Regions from separate parts of the Ornithinibacillus xuwenensis genome, predicted to be linked through region 1. Evidence: a T-box and tRNA genes for the amino acid it is inferred to sense, from the RefSeq annotation. Region 1 holds a T-box; the other holds one or more tRNA genes.
The links. The T-box of region 1 lies ahead of ileS (isoleucine--tRNA ligase). A T-box ahead of a tRNA ligase gene usually reads a tRNA of that ligase, here a tRNA-Ile.

Region 1 (8,330 bases):
ATCGGACTTATGAAATCCATTGATAATTTTGATTTAAGTCATAACGTAAGATTTTCAACCTATGCCGTACCGATGATAATAGGTGAGATTCGTAGATACCTACGTGATAATAATCCGATTCGTGTATCTAGGTCATTACGTGATATTGCCTACAAGGCATTACAAGTACGTGAAAAGCTTATAAATAAAACGTCTAAGGAACCTACTCCAGCTGAAATTGCCGAGGAGATGGGTGTACCGCATTCTGATGTGGTATTTGCAATGGACGCTATACAAGACCCCGTATCATTATTCGAACCAATCTATAATGATGGTGGAGATCCGATCTATGTTGTGGATCAGATTAGTGATGAAAAGGATAAGGACGATTCTTGGGTTGACAAGCTTTCGTTAAAAGAGGGAATGTATCAACTCAATGAAAGAGAAAAGATGATACTTAATAAACGCTTTTTCCAAGGGAAAACGCAAATGGAAGTTGCTGATGAAATTGGTATATCGCAAGCACAGGTTTCACGCTTAGAAAAAGCTGCAATTAGTCAAATGAATAAGCAAATGTTTGAGTAAATAAATACTTAAATAAACAAAGAGGAACAGATTATTGGATCTGTTCCTCTTTGTAGTTCATAAATACATACGCAACAATATGTCTTATCGATAAAAGTAACAGATTCTACTCTGAATGAACTTCTCTGTCACTGCATATATATTTCTACTAAGGCAGGTGAATCGGATGATTAAATTATCAGAGCTACAAGTGAAAGAGGTTATCATCGTTAATGATGGAAGAAAATTAGGTCATATCTCAGATTTGGAGATTGATCCAGATAGAGGTAAAATAATTGCTTTGGTCATCTATTTACGTGAGAAAAAAGGAGGTTTTTTTGGAAAACCAGAGGAATTAATGATATATTGGGAGCAAATCGTAACAATAGGTTCTGACGTAATTCTAGTCAAAGATGTTGATGGTCCAAGACTATACATTGATTAATCTTATAAATGAATCATGAATCAGTAGTTGTTACATATAGGGGGTATCCTATCACCATGCAAGAAATATTCCAGTACGATGACAAATCATTATTGCAATTAGATAAATGGCAAACGATTAATCCAGGATTACGAGCTGGCTTTACCTCTCGTAATGGTGGAGTAAGTCAAAAACCCTTCTTTACGAATAACCTGGGATTACATGTGTTTGATCATAAGAATGATGTGATATTGAATCGACAAGGATTGTCTGAAACAGTCGGTATACCCCTATCGAATTGGGTAGCAGGAGAACAAGTGCATCAAACATCTATTCATATAGTTGAAGCAGGAGATGCTGGGAAGGGCTCAACTTCAACTGATTCTGCTATCAAAGGTGTAGATGGACTAATAACAAAGGAAAAAGGAATACTTTGTACGGCTTTTTTCGCTGATTGCGTACCATTATTCTTTTTTGATCCGATTACGGAATATATCGGAATTGCTCATGCTGGCTGGAAAGGAACAGTTGGCCAAATTGCAGAAAAAATGGTAAAAGAATTAAGAGCACTAGGGGTTAATGTGGAGGATTTATTAGTAGCAATAGGACCATGTATTTCGAAAGAAAAATACGAAGTAGACGAATATGTTAAGGAGCGTATCCCAATTAAGCATTGTGAGAATGTGCTAACACCAATAGGTAATGAGCATTATTTACTCGATTTAAAGCAGTTAAATGTCGAAATTCTTTTACAATCAGGGGTCATTCGTAATAATATAGATATAACAAATTTTTGCACATTTAGCGATGATGCATTATTTTTTTCACATCGTCGTGATAATGGAAAAACAGGTCGTATGCTAGGATATATTGGATATACCCGTTAGTATTAAGGAGGAGATTGGGCAGTAATGGACGTATCACATAATTTAGAAATGATACAAGCAACTATTCAAGAAGCTTGCGGTAAAAGTAAACGAAGTCCGAAGGAAATAAACATCATTGGTGTCACGAAATATGTTACAATAGAAAGAACAAAGGAAGCACTACAAGCAGGAATTGAACACCTTGGCGAAAATCGTCAAGAAGGTTTCATGGAAAAGTATGAGCATTTTGGTAAACAGGCGACATGGCATTTTATTGGAAGTCTACAAACTAGAAAAGTCAAAGAAATTATTGATAAGGTAGATTTTATTCATTCCTTGGACAGACTGTCATTAGCCAAAGAAATTGATAAAAGGTCCGAAAAGACAGTAAATTGCTTTGTGCAAGTAAATGTAAGTGGGGAAGAATCCAAACATGGAATGAAGCCTGATCAAGTAGTTCCTTTTTTAGAAGAGATTTCGAAATACTCGAAAATTAAAGTTGTAGGTCTTATGACGATGGCTCCGCATACAGATGATGAACAGGTTATCCGAGGTGTATTCCGTGATTTAGCTGAACTAAGAAATGCAATAAAGGAAGAACATTATCAACATGCACCTTGTGATTTCTTATCCATGGGCATGAGTAATGATTATCATCTTGCAATAGAAGAAGGTGCAACCCATATACGAATCGGCTCTAAATTAGTTGGTTCTTAATAAGTGAGGTGGAAATATGAGTATTAAGAATAAGATTAAAACATTTTTCACGATGGATGATGAGTATGAGTATGAATATGTGAATGAAGAAGTGAGTGAGCATGCCAGTAATACGAAGCAAGGAAGTAATGTCATCAATTTACAGAGTGTGAAGGCTTCCTCCTCTAAAGTGATTCTTTGCGAACCTAGAACCTATGAAGAAGCACAGCAAATCGCCGATAATATTGTGAACAAACGTGCTGTTGTCATTAATCTACAGCGTGTCGATCATCAACAAGCTAAACGAATTGTTGACTTTTTAAGTGGTACGGTTTATGCAGTCAATGGTGTTATTCAACGTTTAGGTTCACAAACGTTTCTCTGCGCTCCTGATACAATTGATGTTTCAGGTTCTATTTCTGAAACATTGGAAGAAGATACTGATAAAGGATGGTAATGTAGATTATGTGGTTATATCATATATTTAATACACTCTCAATGGCTTTGCACATATATAGTGTTGGGTTGATTGTTTATATTTTTATGTCCTGGTTCCCTGGTGCTAGAGAATCCTCGTTTGGTAGTTTTATGTCAAGAATATACGAGCCATACTTAGAGCCATTTAGAAAATTTATTCCGCCATTAGGCTTGATCGATTTTTCTCCAATTGTTGCTATCTTGGTTTTACAGTTAGCAGGGACTGGAGTTAGAGAGTTGTATAATATGCTTGCTCCTATCATACTTGGGTGACCCTATTAGATGGATATTTATCAACATTTTAGAAAAGAGGAACATGGATTTATTGATCGGGTGTTGTCGTGGAAGGAAGGAGTAGAACGCTCTTTTCAAGCAAAGCTGACAGACTTCCTTGATCCGCGGGAGCAGCAGGTTATTGAGATGCTAATCGGTACTACAAGTGATGAACTACAAGTGAAGTTCTTTGGTGGTGGCAAGTACTCTGAACGAAAGCGAGCAATTATTGCGCCGTACTACGAGGAAATTACAAATGATTCCTTTGATATTTCATTAGTACAAGCCTCGTATCATGAGAAATTTGTCACTGTTGCACATCGAGATGTATTAGGAGCTTTCTTATCATTAGGGATAACGCGTAAAAAACTCGGGGATATCTATGCTGCTGATGGTAAGATTCAAATAATTCTAGATAAAGAAATTATTTCTTACGTCATAATGAATTTAACAGGTATTAAAAGAGCTTCAATTAGGCTTGAAGAAGTACAGCTTAAAAATGTAATCGAAATAGAATCAGTCTGGAATGAATCCGAGAAAATCGTCTCATCCCTAAGGCTTGACACCATTGTTAAAGAAATATACTCCATTTCTCGTAAAGATGCCCAAGTTCTGATACAAAAAGGAATGGTAAAGGTTAATTATAGGGTTGTTGAAGATGGAAAATTTCTACTGCGAGAAGATGATTTAATCTCCTTAAGAGGAAGAGGGAGAAGTAAACTTATTGGAATTAATGGACAAACTAAAAAAGATAAATATAAAATAACAACTGCCATCCTAGAAATATAGTAAAGAATTACTTTTTGATATATAATGAGTATCAAGGAGTAGTTCTTTTTCAATTTTAAAGGGAAAAATTATCTGAAATTGCAGGAAATCCGTATTTTTTGTCGAAATTTATTGTTATACTAAAATTGCACTTATATTATTTATTGATTAAATAGGGAGGTTAGTATTATGCCATTAACACCGTTAGACATCCATAATAAAGAGTTTACAAGAGCATTTCGTGGATATGATGAAGATGAGGTTAATGAATTCTTAGATCAGGTCATTAAAGATTATGAAATTGTCATTCGTGAAAAGAAAGAACTAAAAGAAAAGCTAGAACAAATGAATGAAAAGCTTAGTCATTTTACCAATATTGAGGAAACATTAAACAAATCCATTCTGATTGCACAAGAAACGGCAGAAGAACTAAAAGGAAATGCATCAAAAGAATCGAAGCTAATCATAAAAGAAGCAGAGAAAAATGCAGATCGCATCATCAATGAATCGTTAAGTAAGTCTCGGAAGATTTCTATTGAAGTAGAAGAATTGAAAAAACAAGCTAAAGTTTTCCGTACAAGATTAAAAATGCTTGTAGAAGCTCAATTAGATATGATTGGTTCTGATGACTGGGAAGATTTGTTTGAAGCTGAGATGGGGAAAGAGCTGGAATTAGCGAATCAAGAGTCTTAAACCTTGACGTATGTAGGAATTTTACATATAATGCTTACACAAATAGTAATCAAAATAAAACCAAATACGATGACAGAGCTAGTATAAAAACAAGTACTTGTTAAGCGAGCTAGGAAATGGTGTAAGCCTAGTACAGTACGTTTTTAGAAGATCACTCTCGAGTATCCATTCGAACGAATAGCTAGTAGAAATGGACGCATTATTCACGTTACGAATATCGAGTGAATTTAAAATGGTAATCATTTTAAGTTTATAAGGGTGGTACCGCGAGTCTTCTCGTCCCTTTAGGGATATGAGAGGCTTTTTTTATTTCTTTTTAAAATATTTTGGAAGTAATGAATTGTTTGAATGAAAAATAAGGAGGATATGATCAGTGGATTATAAAGAAACTTTACTGATGCCAAAAACGGAATTTCCGATGCGTGGAAATTTGCCAAATAAAGAACCGAAGCGTCAAGAGCAATGGGAAGCAGAGAATTTATACGATAAGGTCCAAGAAAGAACAAAAGGTAGACCATTATTTATCCTTCATGACGGTCCTCCATATGCAAATGGTGACTTACACATTGGGCATGCGTTAAATAAAATTTTAAAGGATTTTATTACTCGTTATAAATCAATGACTGGCTATCATGCACCATATATTCCAGGTTGGGACACTCATGGTTTACCAATTGAAACTGCTCTTACAAAGAATAAGAAAGTTGACCGCAAAAAACTATCGATTGCAGAGTTTAGACAGCTTTGTGCTGAGTATGCGATGGGACAAATTGATAACCAACGCACACAGTTTAAACAGCTGGGAGTACGTGGCGATTGGGATAATCCTTATATGACACTAACAGAGGACTACGAAGCTGCGCAAATCAAGCTATTCGGAGATATGGCAAAAAAAGGGTATATCTATAAAGGATTAAAGCCAGTATATTGGTCTCCATCTTCAGAATCTGCACTTGCAGAAGCGGAAATTGAATATTACGATAAGCGTTCTGCATCCATTTATGTTGCCTTTGAAGTAACAGATGGTAGGGGTGTTGTAGAAGAGGGCGACAAAATTATTATTTGGACAACAACACCTTGGACAATTCCAGCAAACCTAGGAATTAGCTTACATCCAGCTATCGATTATGTACTTGTGGAAGAAAATAAAGAAAGATTTGTAGTAGCGTCAGCCTTATTAGAGACAGTATCGAAAGAGTTAGAGTGGGAAAACCCTCAGGTTGTTAAGAGCTTTAAAGGAGCAGAATTAGATCGTGCAACAGCGAAGCATCCATTCTATGACCGAGAATCTCTTGTAATGCTAGGTGATCATGTTACAACAGATGCAGGGACTGGATGTGTACACACTGCACCAGGTCATGGGGAAGATGATTTCTTTATTTCCAAACAATATGGATTAGATGTTTTATGTCCTGTTGATGAAAAGGGTGTATTTACAAGTCAAGCACCAGGTTTTGAAGGCTTATTCTATGATGAAGCGAATAAAGTAATTACGGAGAAGCTTGAATCAGTGGGAGCACTCTTAAAGTTGGCATTTATCACACACTCCTATCCACACGATTGGCGAACTAAAAAACCAACAATTTTCCGTGCGACAGCGCAGTGGTTTGCATCGATTAAGGATTTTCGTCAAGATATTTTAAATGAAATCAAACAAGTAAAATGGTACCCAGCATGGGGGGAAACGAGACTGTATAACATGGTTCGTGATCGCGAGGATTGGTGTATTTCTCGTCAGCGTGCATGGGGAGTTCCTATCCCAGTCTTTTATGGTGAAGATGGAACACCAATTATTACCGATGAAACAATTGACCATGTATCCAATCTGTTTGCTGAGCATGGCTCGAATGTTTGGTTTGAGCGTGATGCCAAGGACTTATTACCAGAAGGATTTACTTCTGAGCATAGTCCTAATGGAAACTTTACAAAAGAAACAGATATCATGGATGTATGGTTTGATTCTGGTTCTTCGCATGCTGGTGTTCTACTACAACGTGAAGACCACAGGAGACCTGCTGATATTTATTTAGAGGGAAGTGACCAATATCGTGGTTGGTTTAACTCTTCCTTATCAACTTCTGTTGCTGTTACTGGTAAAGCACCATATAAATCGATAATTAGTCATGGGTTTGTACTAGATGGAAATGGTCGTAAAATGAGTAAATCATTAGGAAATGTCGTACTTCCAAGTAAAGTATTAAAGCAATTAGGTGCTGACATTTTACGGTTATGGGTTTCATCTGTTGACTATCAAGCAGACGTTCGTATCTCAGATGACATCTTAAAGCAAACATCAGAAGCATATCGTAAAATTCGTAATACGTTCCGTTTCATGCTTGCGAACCTTGCTGATTTTAACCCGGAAACAGATGGGGTTTCAGAATCAGAAATGACGGAAGTAGACCGTTATATGTTACATCGTCTGCAGCAACTTGTAAAAGAAGTTAAAGAAAGCTATGAAAAATACGAGTTTTCTCCTATTTTCCATCGAATTCATAACTTCTGTGCAGATGATCTAAGCTCGTTTTACCTTGATTTTGCAAAAGATGTGCTATACATTGAATCAGAGGATAATCTCAGACGTAGAAGCATCCAAACGGGCTATTACGAAATTTTAACAACATTAATTAAACTGTTAACACCAATTATTCCTCATACAGCTGATGAGGTCTGGGAATATATTCCTGGTGTGAATGAGTCAAGTCCACAATTAACAGACATCCCTGAGCCTAGAGTAATTGAAGGCTTTGAAGGGTTAGAGAATAAGTGGAATCACTTCATGGCTGTTCGTGATGATGTCTTAAAAGCATTAGAGGAAGCAAGAAATGAAAAAGTTATCGGTAAATCCTTAGAAGCTAAGATTACAGTTGTACCCAAAGATCAAGATACAAGAGAGGTACTTCAAGCAATTGAAGATATCCATCAGCTCTTTATTGTTTCAGAAGCGGTTATAACAGATCATGCAGAAGGAGCAACAGCATATCGCCTTGTTGATGTACTCGTTGAAAAACACCCTGGTGAGAAGTGTGAACGTTGCTGGATTGCTTCAGAAACCGTTGGTCAAAGTCAAGAACACCCAACATTATGTTCTCGTTGTGCAGACGTTGTGGAGAAACATTATACGGTTTAAGGAATTATTGTGTATCGAAAGACCAAGTCACAGTGGCTTGGTCTTTCTTAGTAATCAATTATGTCAATATGTGGCAAGCTGATGCCAAGATAAACCGGGCCAATGCCTGGTGAAGTAGCTTATGCAACAACTAAGGGGGCTATTGATGCACATACAATTACATTAGCGGCAGATCTAGCTCCTTTAGGAATTACGGTTAATGCTGTAAATCCAGGTCCTACTGATACAGGTTGGATGACAGAAGAAATTAAAAGCCAGTTGTTCCCAAAATTTCCTTTTGGACGAATCGTTGTCCCAAAAGATGCGGGAAGAATTGTTAAATTTTTAGTCAGTGAGGAAGCGGAGTGGAATACTGGTCAAATTATCTATTCAGAGGGTGGATTTAAGCGATAGGATGAGGGTGTAAAGATAACGAGGCATTCATGTCATTTTCCTTTACTAATTTAAATGCCCCTCATTA
Region 2 (8,330 bases), 500 kb from region 1:
CTGTTATTTCAAAGGTTAATACATTGAATGCTAGCCAATAAAAGCCGTATCCGATTCCAAGCAGGCTTCCAAGAATAAAATTATATGTTGCAGCATTTTCTCCGATTAATAATACCGTTAAAAAAAATAGCGACAAAAAAATGACTCCTAACCGTAATACAATGACACGGTCCACTTTTTTCGCTATCTTCCCAGCAAATATAAAGGTAATCGGTTGAAATACAAAGACAGCTAAGTTGTAAATCGCTATGGTGTAATAATTTCCATCTGCTTGCTTCCATAAGTATATATTTACAAATGTATTGGATAAATAGATTCCTAATGAATATAAACCACCTATTACTAATAATAGGATTAAATCTCGATTAATTTCAGTTTTTCCAATTACGTATTGCAATGTTTTACGCATATTGAATTGCCCCTTTTCTCTCTTTCCTTAGTGTAAGCAATTCAAATTTAGATATACAAAAAGAAAAAACACGAGTATATCAACTCGTGTTTTTCATACGATATTATTTAGCTGCATTATAGTTCTTTGCAACTTCATCCCAGTTTACAACATTCCAGAATGCAGAAACGTAATCAGGACGCTTGTTTTGATAATTTAAGTAGTATGCATGCTCCCATACATCAAGACCAAGTAATGGTGTTTTACCTTCCATTAAAGGTGAATCTTGGTTTGGAGTGCTTGTTACTTCAAGCTCACCGTTATTTAGCACTAACCATGCCCAACCTGAGCCAAAACGAGTTTTAGCTGCAGTTTCAAACTGTTCTTTAAATTTATCAAAGCTACCAAATTTAGCGTTAAGTTTGTCTGCTAATTCTCCAGTCGGCTCTCCGCCACCATTAGGTGAAAGAACATTCCAGAATAAGCTGTGGTTTACATGTCCACCACCATTATTTCTTACCGCTGTGCGGATATTTTCAGGAACTGCATCAAGATTGCTCACTAGATCCTCTAGTGATTTCCCTTGAAGGTCTGCATGTCCTTCTAGAGCAGCATTTAAGTTTGTAACATACGTGTTATGATGCTTTGTATGATGGATGTTCATTGTTTCTTTGTCGATAGTCGGCTCTATTGCATCATATGCATATGGTAATTCAGGTAATTCAAATTTTGCCATAACGAACTCCTCCTTCAAAAATCTAAATAGTATAAGGATATAATACCCTTCACATGAAAGATTATCAGAGGTTACCAGTTCTTGCAAATTTTTTGCCTTAACATGAAATAGATACATATAAACGCATAAAAAAAACAAGCTATCGCTTGTACATAGATGGTGGCTCGGGACGGAATCGAACCGCCGACACATGGATTTTCAGTCCATTGCTCTACCGACTGAGCTACCGAGCCAAATATTAAAATGTGACGACAATGCATCATGTAACATACTATGTTATGTATAAATGGAGGAGGTAGAGGGATTCGAACCCCCGCGCGGTTTGACCCGCCTGTCGGTTTTCAAGACCGATCCCTTCAGCCAGACTTGGGTATACCTCCGAGTTTTAAAATGGTGGACCCTGCAGGACTCGAACCTGCGACCGATCGGTTATGAGCCGATAGCTCTAACCAACTGAGCTAAGGGTCCTTATTCATATGGGGCGACCGGTGGGAATCGAACCCACGAGTGCCGGAGCCACAATCCGGTGCGTTAACCACTTCGCCACGGCCGCCATGATGTTTAAATTATAATGTAAATGGTAGCGGCGGAGGGAGTCGAACCCACGACCTCACGGGTATGAACCGTACGCTCTCGCCAGCTGAGCTACGCCGCCATTTTAAAGTTGGCTCCACAGGTAGGATTCGAACCTACGACCGATCGGTTAACAGCCGATTGCTCTACCACTGAGCTACTGTGGAATAATGGTATTTTACCACCAATTATGATTTATTTAACCCCTGCATCTTCTTGCAAATTCAATGATGCGTATGCTTCGGGGTTACTCGTAGTAAACTCGGTAGATGTTTTGCTCGTTGCTCTACCACTGAGCTACTGTGGAATCATGATTGTTGATTCGTTAATAGTTGCTATTCAACTTCTCTATCAGCATCTATTTTTTTAGTGGCACGAGATATAATTTAACATATCCGTAAACTCATGTCAACATTTATTTTTACATAATATGATGTTATGTATCAAAAACGACAATATTTACTATAGCATCTTTACATACATATTTCAACAAAAAAATTACTTCCTCAAAAAAAAAAGAGGGGAAATCCCCCCTTCTCATTATTGATCACCTAACACAGCTTCCGCAATATTCACAGCATGGTCACCAATTCGCTCTAAATTCGAAATAATATCAACAAACACAATACCAGCTGACACGCTGCATTGGCCTTCATTCATGCGAATAATATGCTTTTTACGATAGCTACGTTCCATTTTATCAATTTGATCCTCTTTTTGCATCACAGCAAGGGCTTCTTCACGATCGCCCTTATCTAAAGCACCAATAGCCTGCTTAACGGTCGACATCGTTAAATCAAACATATTATTTAGATCTTCTTGGGCTTGCTCTGTAATAACAACCTTATTCGAAATTTTATAATCGATTAATTCGATAATATTCTCAAAGTGGTCACCAATTCGCTCAATATCACGAACGGTATCCATCAGAACGGTGTGTTTTGCACTTTCAAATTCGGATAAGGATCCACCAGATATATCAATTAAATAATCCGTAATACTTCTGTCTAGACTATTAAGTGCTCCTTCTATCTGCATAGCCAGATCCGAATGCTTAGTTTGGTTTGTTGTTAAATAAAGGTTTGTTTCTTCCATCCCCTGATAAGCGTATTCGCCCATACGAATAATTTCAGCTTTTGCTTGATCTAGTGCAAGTGCTGAAGACTGTTGAATAAAGATTGGGTCTAAATGCTTTGGCTTATATTCAATGGTTGTATCCTTACCAGGAATAAGTCTTGTAACAATCCAAGCCAATGCACCAATAAATGGAAATTGGATAATCGTGTTCAAAATATTAAAGCTACCATGTGCAAATGCAATGGTCATCTCTTCATTTAACATAAACTGCTCTTGCAAGAACATGACATATCTGGTAAATAAGTTTAATAATAGCAAGAATATCGTTGTTCCTACTAGGTTAAAGATAACATGAACTGCTGCAGCACGACGAGCCGCTACTGTTGCACCTAAAGATGCTAGAACAGCCGTAATCGTTGTTCCTATATTATCACCAAATAATACTGGTAGTGCTGCCTTTATATCGATTGCACCTTCCGAGAATAACCCTTGTAGTATTCCTATCGTAGCACTTGAGCTCTGTACAATTACAGTAAACAATGTACCAATAACAACACCAAGAATTGGACTTTCACTCATATTTAGCGTTAATTCATGAAACGCCTCTAATGATCGTAATGGTTTCATTCCACTACTCATTAATTCTAATCCGAAGAATAGAGAACCAAAGCCAAAAACTGTTTGACCAATGGCTGTAACTTTTTGATTTTTAAAGAAGAAAATTAGAAAAGCACCAACTGCTAGAATTGGTAATGCATACTCCCCGACGTCAATACCGATGATGAAAGCAGTAACTGTTGTACCAATATTTGCTCCCATAATAACACCGATAGCTTGTCTTAATGTCATAAATCCAGCATTCACTAGACCCACGGTTAGTACCGTTGTTCCTGAGCTACTTTGAATTAGAATGGTAACAATCATACCAGCTAATACACCTAGGAATGGGTTACTTGTAAAGCGATCTAAAATATCTCTTAGTCGATCACCAGCAGATTTTTGCAATCCTTCTCCCATATACTTAATACCTAGAAGGAATATACCTAATCCCCCGATAAACTCAAAAATCAGTGCTTGAACATCTATTTCCAATGAAAAGTCCGCCCCTTCTCGTATTGTTTATGTATTTTTTCCACACCTATACCATTATTGTAGAATTATGTCCTTTTGTAAAGGATTTATAAAAATATTTACATTAAATTTACAAACTAAACTGTGTCACATCTCTTTCTATTAGTAAATTCCCAAATACATACTTGTCATTCATTCTTTTTATTGTCCTTATATTTTTTCTACAAAAAAATAATTTCTAGAAAGAGATTCTAGAAATTATTTCCTTGTTTATTTAATTGTATCCACTAAAATTCTTGTTCCATCCACTTGAACAATTGTAACCTTCGTTCCCTTTTCGATCCATTGTCCATTTGAAACTGCACTATAATCCTTCGCCCCGACACGTATCGTGCCAACTGGCCGCATATCATTTAGGGTAACAGCTTCCATATTTAATAGCGCACGGTACTCTTCGTTTAACGAATTATAACCAGCTTCACTTGTTAACTGATCCTTTAGGGTAATTTTATTCCACATCTCTCGTCGTTTAAACACTTTTAAAAATAACAGCGAGCTTCCAGTTCCAAGTAATACCCCTAGAACCGCATACATTCCAGAAGCAAAGCTAGGTGCAGGCAAAGCAACCGCCGCTAACATACTTGCAGTACCAATAGTTGCGAGCGTACCATCATTTAAAACCTTTCCATCAATAATGATGAGAACAATACCAATAAAATATATAGCGAGCATAAGAATAAGGGAGTCCGTCTCTAAATATACTGAAAAGTAAATAGTAATAAATCCTATTCCTAATAATGCAAATATACCTCGCATATTCACGAGTACTTCACCGATTAAAAATAATGTACCTAACCCTGTAATAACTAAGGCAATCCATTCTTGAGAAAAAATTTCCATTCTCTTTCTCCCTTTCCATGTGTTCTATTTACTTATACGAATGACAATAACAAATGGTTTCATTAAGAAGGTGTTATGATGAGAAAATTTCTTATTACTATTCTAAGTATACTATTTATTATTAGTGTCTATAAAGACTTAAACTCAGGCACACCAACTGAGGGAGGTGACCAAACTCATACTGACCAGCAACTAGAAAGGGTTCCATTTGACGTGATAAAGGTAAAAATCACAACAGGTGATACAGTATTGTCTGTAGTAGAAAAAATTAATCCGAGCATGGAACAATTTCAAATGGAACAAATTGAAAAAGATTTTTCCTCTCTTAATCCTCATATTGATCCTACTCATATCAAAGCGAATCATTTTTATTTTTTTCCAAAATATAACCAAAAGTAAAGAGGCTGGTCAATACCAGCCTCTTTATCTATACAAATGGTAATATAAACAGTGTAATCAAAATGGAGATAGCACCAGCAGCGATGGCAATATTACCAAGTGTATTAGCATCACGATTTCTAGCAATGAAACCTACAATAATCCCCGCTCCACCTAACAGAATTGGCGCCCAGAAGAATGAGGCAATTGATAGTGCAAGCGCTATCCAGCCCATAGCCGTATTGGCTTGCTCCGTATCCCCTTCAAATGCTGCACTTCTTCTGTAATCGTCAGCAGTTAACTCTGCAGCCGTTTCTTCATCACGATTACTATAGATCCCTTCAATTCCATCTGTATGCTGAAAGGTTGATGCCGTATAATCCTCTTCACCGTGCTTTGGAGCATCTTCAACGTTATTCGTTCGATTTCTATCGTCCACAAATGTACCTCCTTCTTTTATGATGAGGTGCATCTTTAGTTTATGACGTATTAGCTTTTCTATAATGTTACTATTTACCATTTGAGTTAAACCACTATCTGTATGGTTATTAACAAAAATTTCTTGTAAACAAGTTGAATAAAACGAACGGGGTGCATATAGTGATTTTAAGAGGAGTTGTTAGAATGTCATTCTTTATTAAACAATTAATTCTAAATAAAATGAGGCAATTATCGCCTGAGGAAGTGCTCGAATACGGAAAGAAATATGGTTTTTCAATCTCTAGGCAACAAGCACAGGATATCGCAAGCTATGTTAGGAGAAATAATATTAATCCTTTTGATAAGAGAGAAAGGAAAAAAATGTTTAATGATTTAAGTCAAATTACTAATCCAGAAACTGCTAATAAAGCCAATCAGCTTTTTCATGAATTGATAAAATCATATGGGTTAGAGCACTTATTTGAATAAAGGAACCTGTTTTATGAACAGATTCCTTTTTATTATCCCATATAATATTATTGATTTACAATTTTATCTTTTAATTCCATATCAAAGGATCCATTTTGTATCATATCAATTTCAAATTTATACGGTGCCTTTTTATTCTTCTTATCCTCACCAACATATGGTGTTTCTAATATTTTTGGAAGCTGAGCGAGCTGTGGATGATTAATGATATAGTGTAGTGCTTCAAACCCAATGTGGCCAAATCCAATATTTTCATGTCTGTCTTTATGCGCACCACATTCATTCTTACTATCGTTTACGTGGACGACTTTAATACGATCAACACCTACAATTTTATCAAATTCTTCAAGAACTCCGTCAAAGTTATTGACAATATCATAACCCGCATCATGTATATGACAAGTGTCCATACAAACAGATAACTTATCATTTAGCGTGACACCATCAATTATTTTTGCAATTTCGTCAAAGGTTCTTCCAATTTCAGAGCCTTTTCCTGCCATTGTTTCTAACGCAATTTGGACATCCATATCTTTTTCTAATACTTCATTTAAACCTTCTATAATTTTCTTAATTCCATCCTCTGGACCTGCTCCAACGTGAGCCCCAGGATGCAACACAATTTGTTTTGCACCGATTGCTGATGTACGTTCTATCTCATTCCGCAAGAAATTGACTCCTAATTCAAAGGTTTCTGGCTTGGTTGTGTTTCCAATATTAATAATATATGGAGCATGCACAACGATATCAGCAATGCCGTTATCTGCCATATGCTTTAACCCTTCAGCAATATTAAGTTCATCGATCGGTTTTCTTCTCGTGTTTTGAGGGGCACCTGTATAAATCATAAACGTATTTGCACCATAAGATACGGCTTCTTCACTTGATGCCAATAGCATTTTCTTCCCACTCATTGATACATGTGATCCTATTTTTAACATAGTTATACCTCTCCCGAATTGTATTATTTCTTTCTATAATTTGTTTTCTTTTTCAGTTTCCTTTTATTCGATTCTTGCTGCTGCTTCATTTTTTTCTTATATCCCGGTTTTACTTTCTTTGGTTTTCGCACCTGTTTCCATGCTTCTTTTTCAATATCAGTCGATGTTTTGGTACGAAGGCTTCGTTCATTCCATGACTTTGCATCCTTCCACTGGCCATTTCGAACATCATAGAATACAAATTGCAAACCCTTTTGCTCCAGCTTCTGAATTAATTTTAAGTCTTCTTCCCTATATAAACTAACAGCAGTGCCCTCCATACCAGCCCTAGCAGTTCTTCCTACACGGTGAACATAAAATTCTTCCTCTTTCGGTAGCTGGGCATTGATCACATGGCTGACACCTTTAATATCAATTCCTCTTGAAGCTAAGTCCGTTGCAACAATATATTGATATCTTAGATTTTGTATTTCCTTTAATACACGTTTTCGTTCACGAGGTGTTAAGCCACCATGAATGATTCCGACGTTCAATCCTTTTTCAATCAAGCTTGCATGAAGCTTGTTTGCATTCTCTTTTCCATTAGTAAAAATGATTGCTAAATAAGGATTAATGGCCTTTGAAATGTCAAAGATAACTTCATCTTCTTCTCGATGCTTGACTGCAATAAGTCGATGCTCCATTGTTTCGGGTGATAATTCATTCGCAATTTTTACATGCAAAGGATTCTCTAAATATTTCTTAAAGAAGTGTTCCAAACGTTGAGGAATTGTAGCAGAAAACACCATTAATTGAATATCTTTTTTACAGCGAATTAAGAGCTGATCAACTTCATCAATAAAACCTAAATCAAGCATCAAATCCGCCTCATCAATGACAAATGATTCCGCAGAATAGATTGTAATAGCTTCTTCTTTTACTAAATCTAATATCCGACCAGGCGTACCAATAATAAAATGTGGAGGCTCTTTCAATTTTTCCATCATTTTTTGTTTATCCGTCCCGCCAACTAACAGCTTTGCTTTCCAAACCTGTTCTTTATCTGCAAGCTTAATGATTTTCTTAGCTTCATTATATATCTGTGTAGCAAGTTCTCGGGTTGGTGCTGTAATGATATACTGTACTTCTTTTCGTTCTTCTTTCAATTGACTAAATAAAGGCAGCAGAAATGCATGTGTTTTTCCTGAACCAGTATGGGATTGACCGATTACACTTTTCCCCTTTTGAATAGCAGGAATTACCTCTTGCTGAATTTCAGTTGGTTGTGTGAACCCTAACTTATCAATTACTTCATTCATGATCGTTGTAAACGAAAATGAGTTAAATGTATTCTTCATGAAACTTCTCCTTACTAGTG

Region 2: it encodes a tRNA-Ile, which carries the amino acid that the T-box ahead of ileS (isoleucine--tRNA ligase) is inferred to sense. The anticodon was not compared.

Annotation. Positions count from the first base shown of each region.
Region 1 is NZ_JBDIML010000001.1:849,819-858,148, reverse strand. Features, by position in the region: gene sigG (RNA polymerase sporulation sigma factor SigG) at 1-564, shown strand, start outside; gene ABC228_RS04970 (YlmC/YmxH family sporulation protein) at 731-988, shown strand; gene pgeF (peptidoglycan editing factor PgeF) at 1,045-1,854, shown strand; gene ABC228_RS04960 (YggS family pyridoxal phosphate-dependent enzyme) at 1,879-2,550, shown strand; gene ABC228_RS04955 (cell division protein SepF) at 2,567-2,986, shown strand; gene ABC228_RS04950 (YggT family protein) at 2,995-3,279, shown strand; gene ABC228_RS04945 (YlmH family RNA-binding protein) at 3,289-4,068, shown strand; gene ABC228_RS04940 (DivIVA domain-containing protein) at 4,237-4,740, shown strand; T-box leader at 4,801-5,027, shown strand; gene ileS (isoleucine--tRNA ligase) at 5,114-7,870, shown strand; partial or broken gene ABC228_RS04930 (SDR family oxidoreductase) at 7,967-8,263, shown strand.
Region 2 is NZ_JBDIML010000001.1:349,008-357,337, reverse strand. Features, by position in the region: gene ABC228_RS02160 (MFS transporter) at 1-409, opposite strand, end outside; gene ABC228_RS02155 (superoxide dismutase) at 513-1,124, opposite strand; tRNA gene ABC228_RS02150 (tRNA-Phe) at 1,282-1,357, opposite strand; tRNA gene ABC228_RS02145 (tRNA-Ser) at 1,412-1,504, opposite strand; tRNA gene ABC228_RS02140 (tRNA-Ile) at 1,516-1,592, opposite strand; tRNA gene ABC228_RS02135 (tRNA-His) at 1,602-1,677, opposite strand; tRNA gene ABC228_RS02130 (tRNA-Met) at 1,703-1,779, opposite strand; tRNA gene ABC228_RS02125 (tRNA-Asn) at 1,790-1,864, opposite strand; gene ABC228_RS02120 (Na/Pi cotransporter family protein) at 2,238-3,866, opposite strand; gene ABC228_RS02115 (NfeD family protein) at 4,116-4,745, opposite strand; gene ABC228_RS02110 (hypothetical protein) at 4,821-5,144, shown strand; gene ABC228_RS02105 (hypothetical protein) at 5,173-5,562, opposite strand; gene ABC228_RS02100 (DUF2624 domain-containing protein) at 5,748-6,032, shown strand; gene ABC228_RS02095 (deoxyribonuclease IV) at 6,080-6,973, opposite strand; gene ABC228_RS02090 (DEAD/DEAH box helicase) at 6,997-8,310, opposite strand.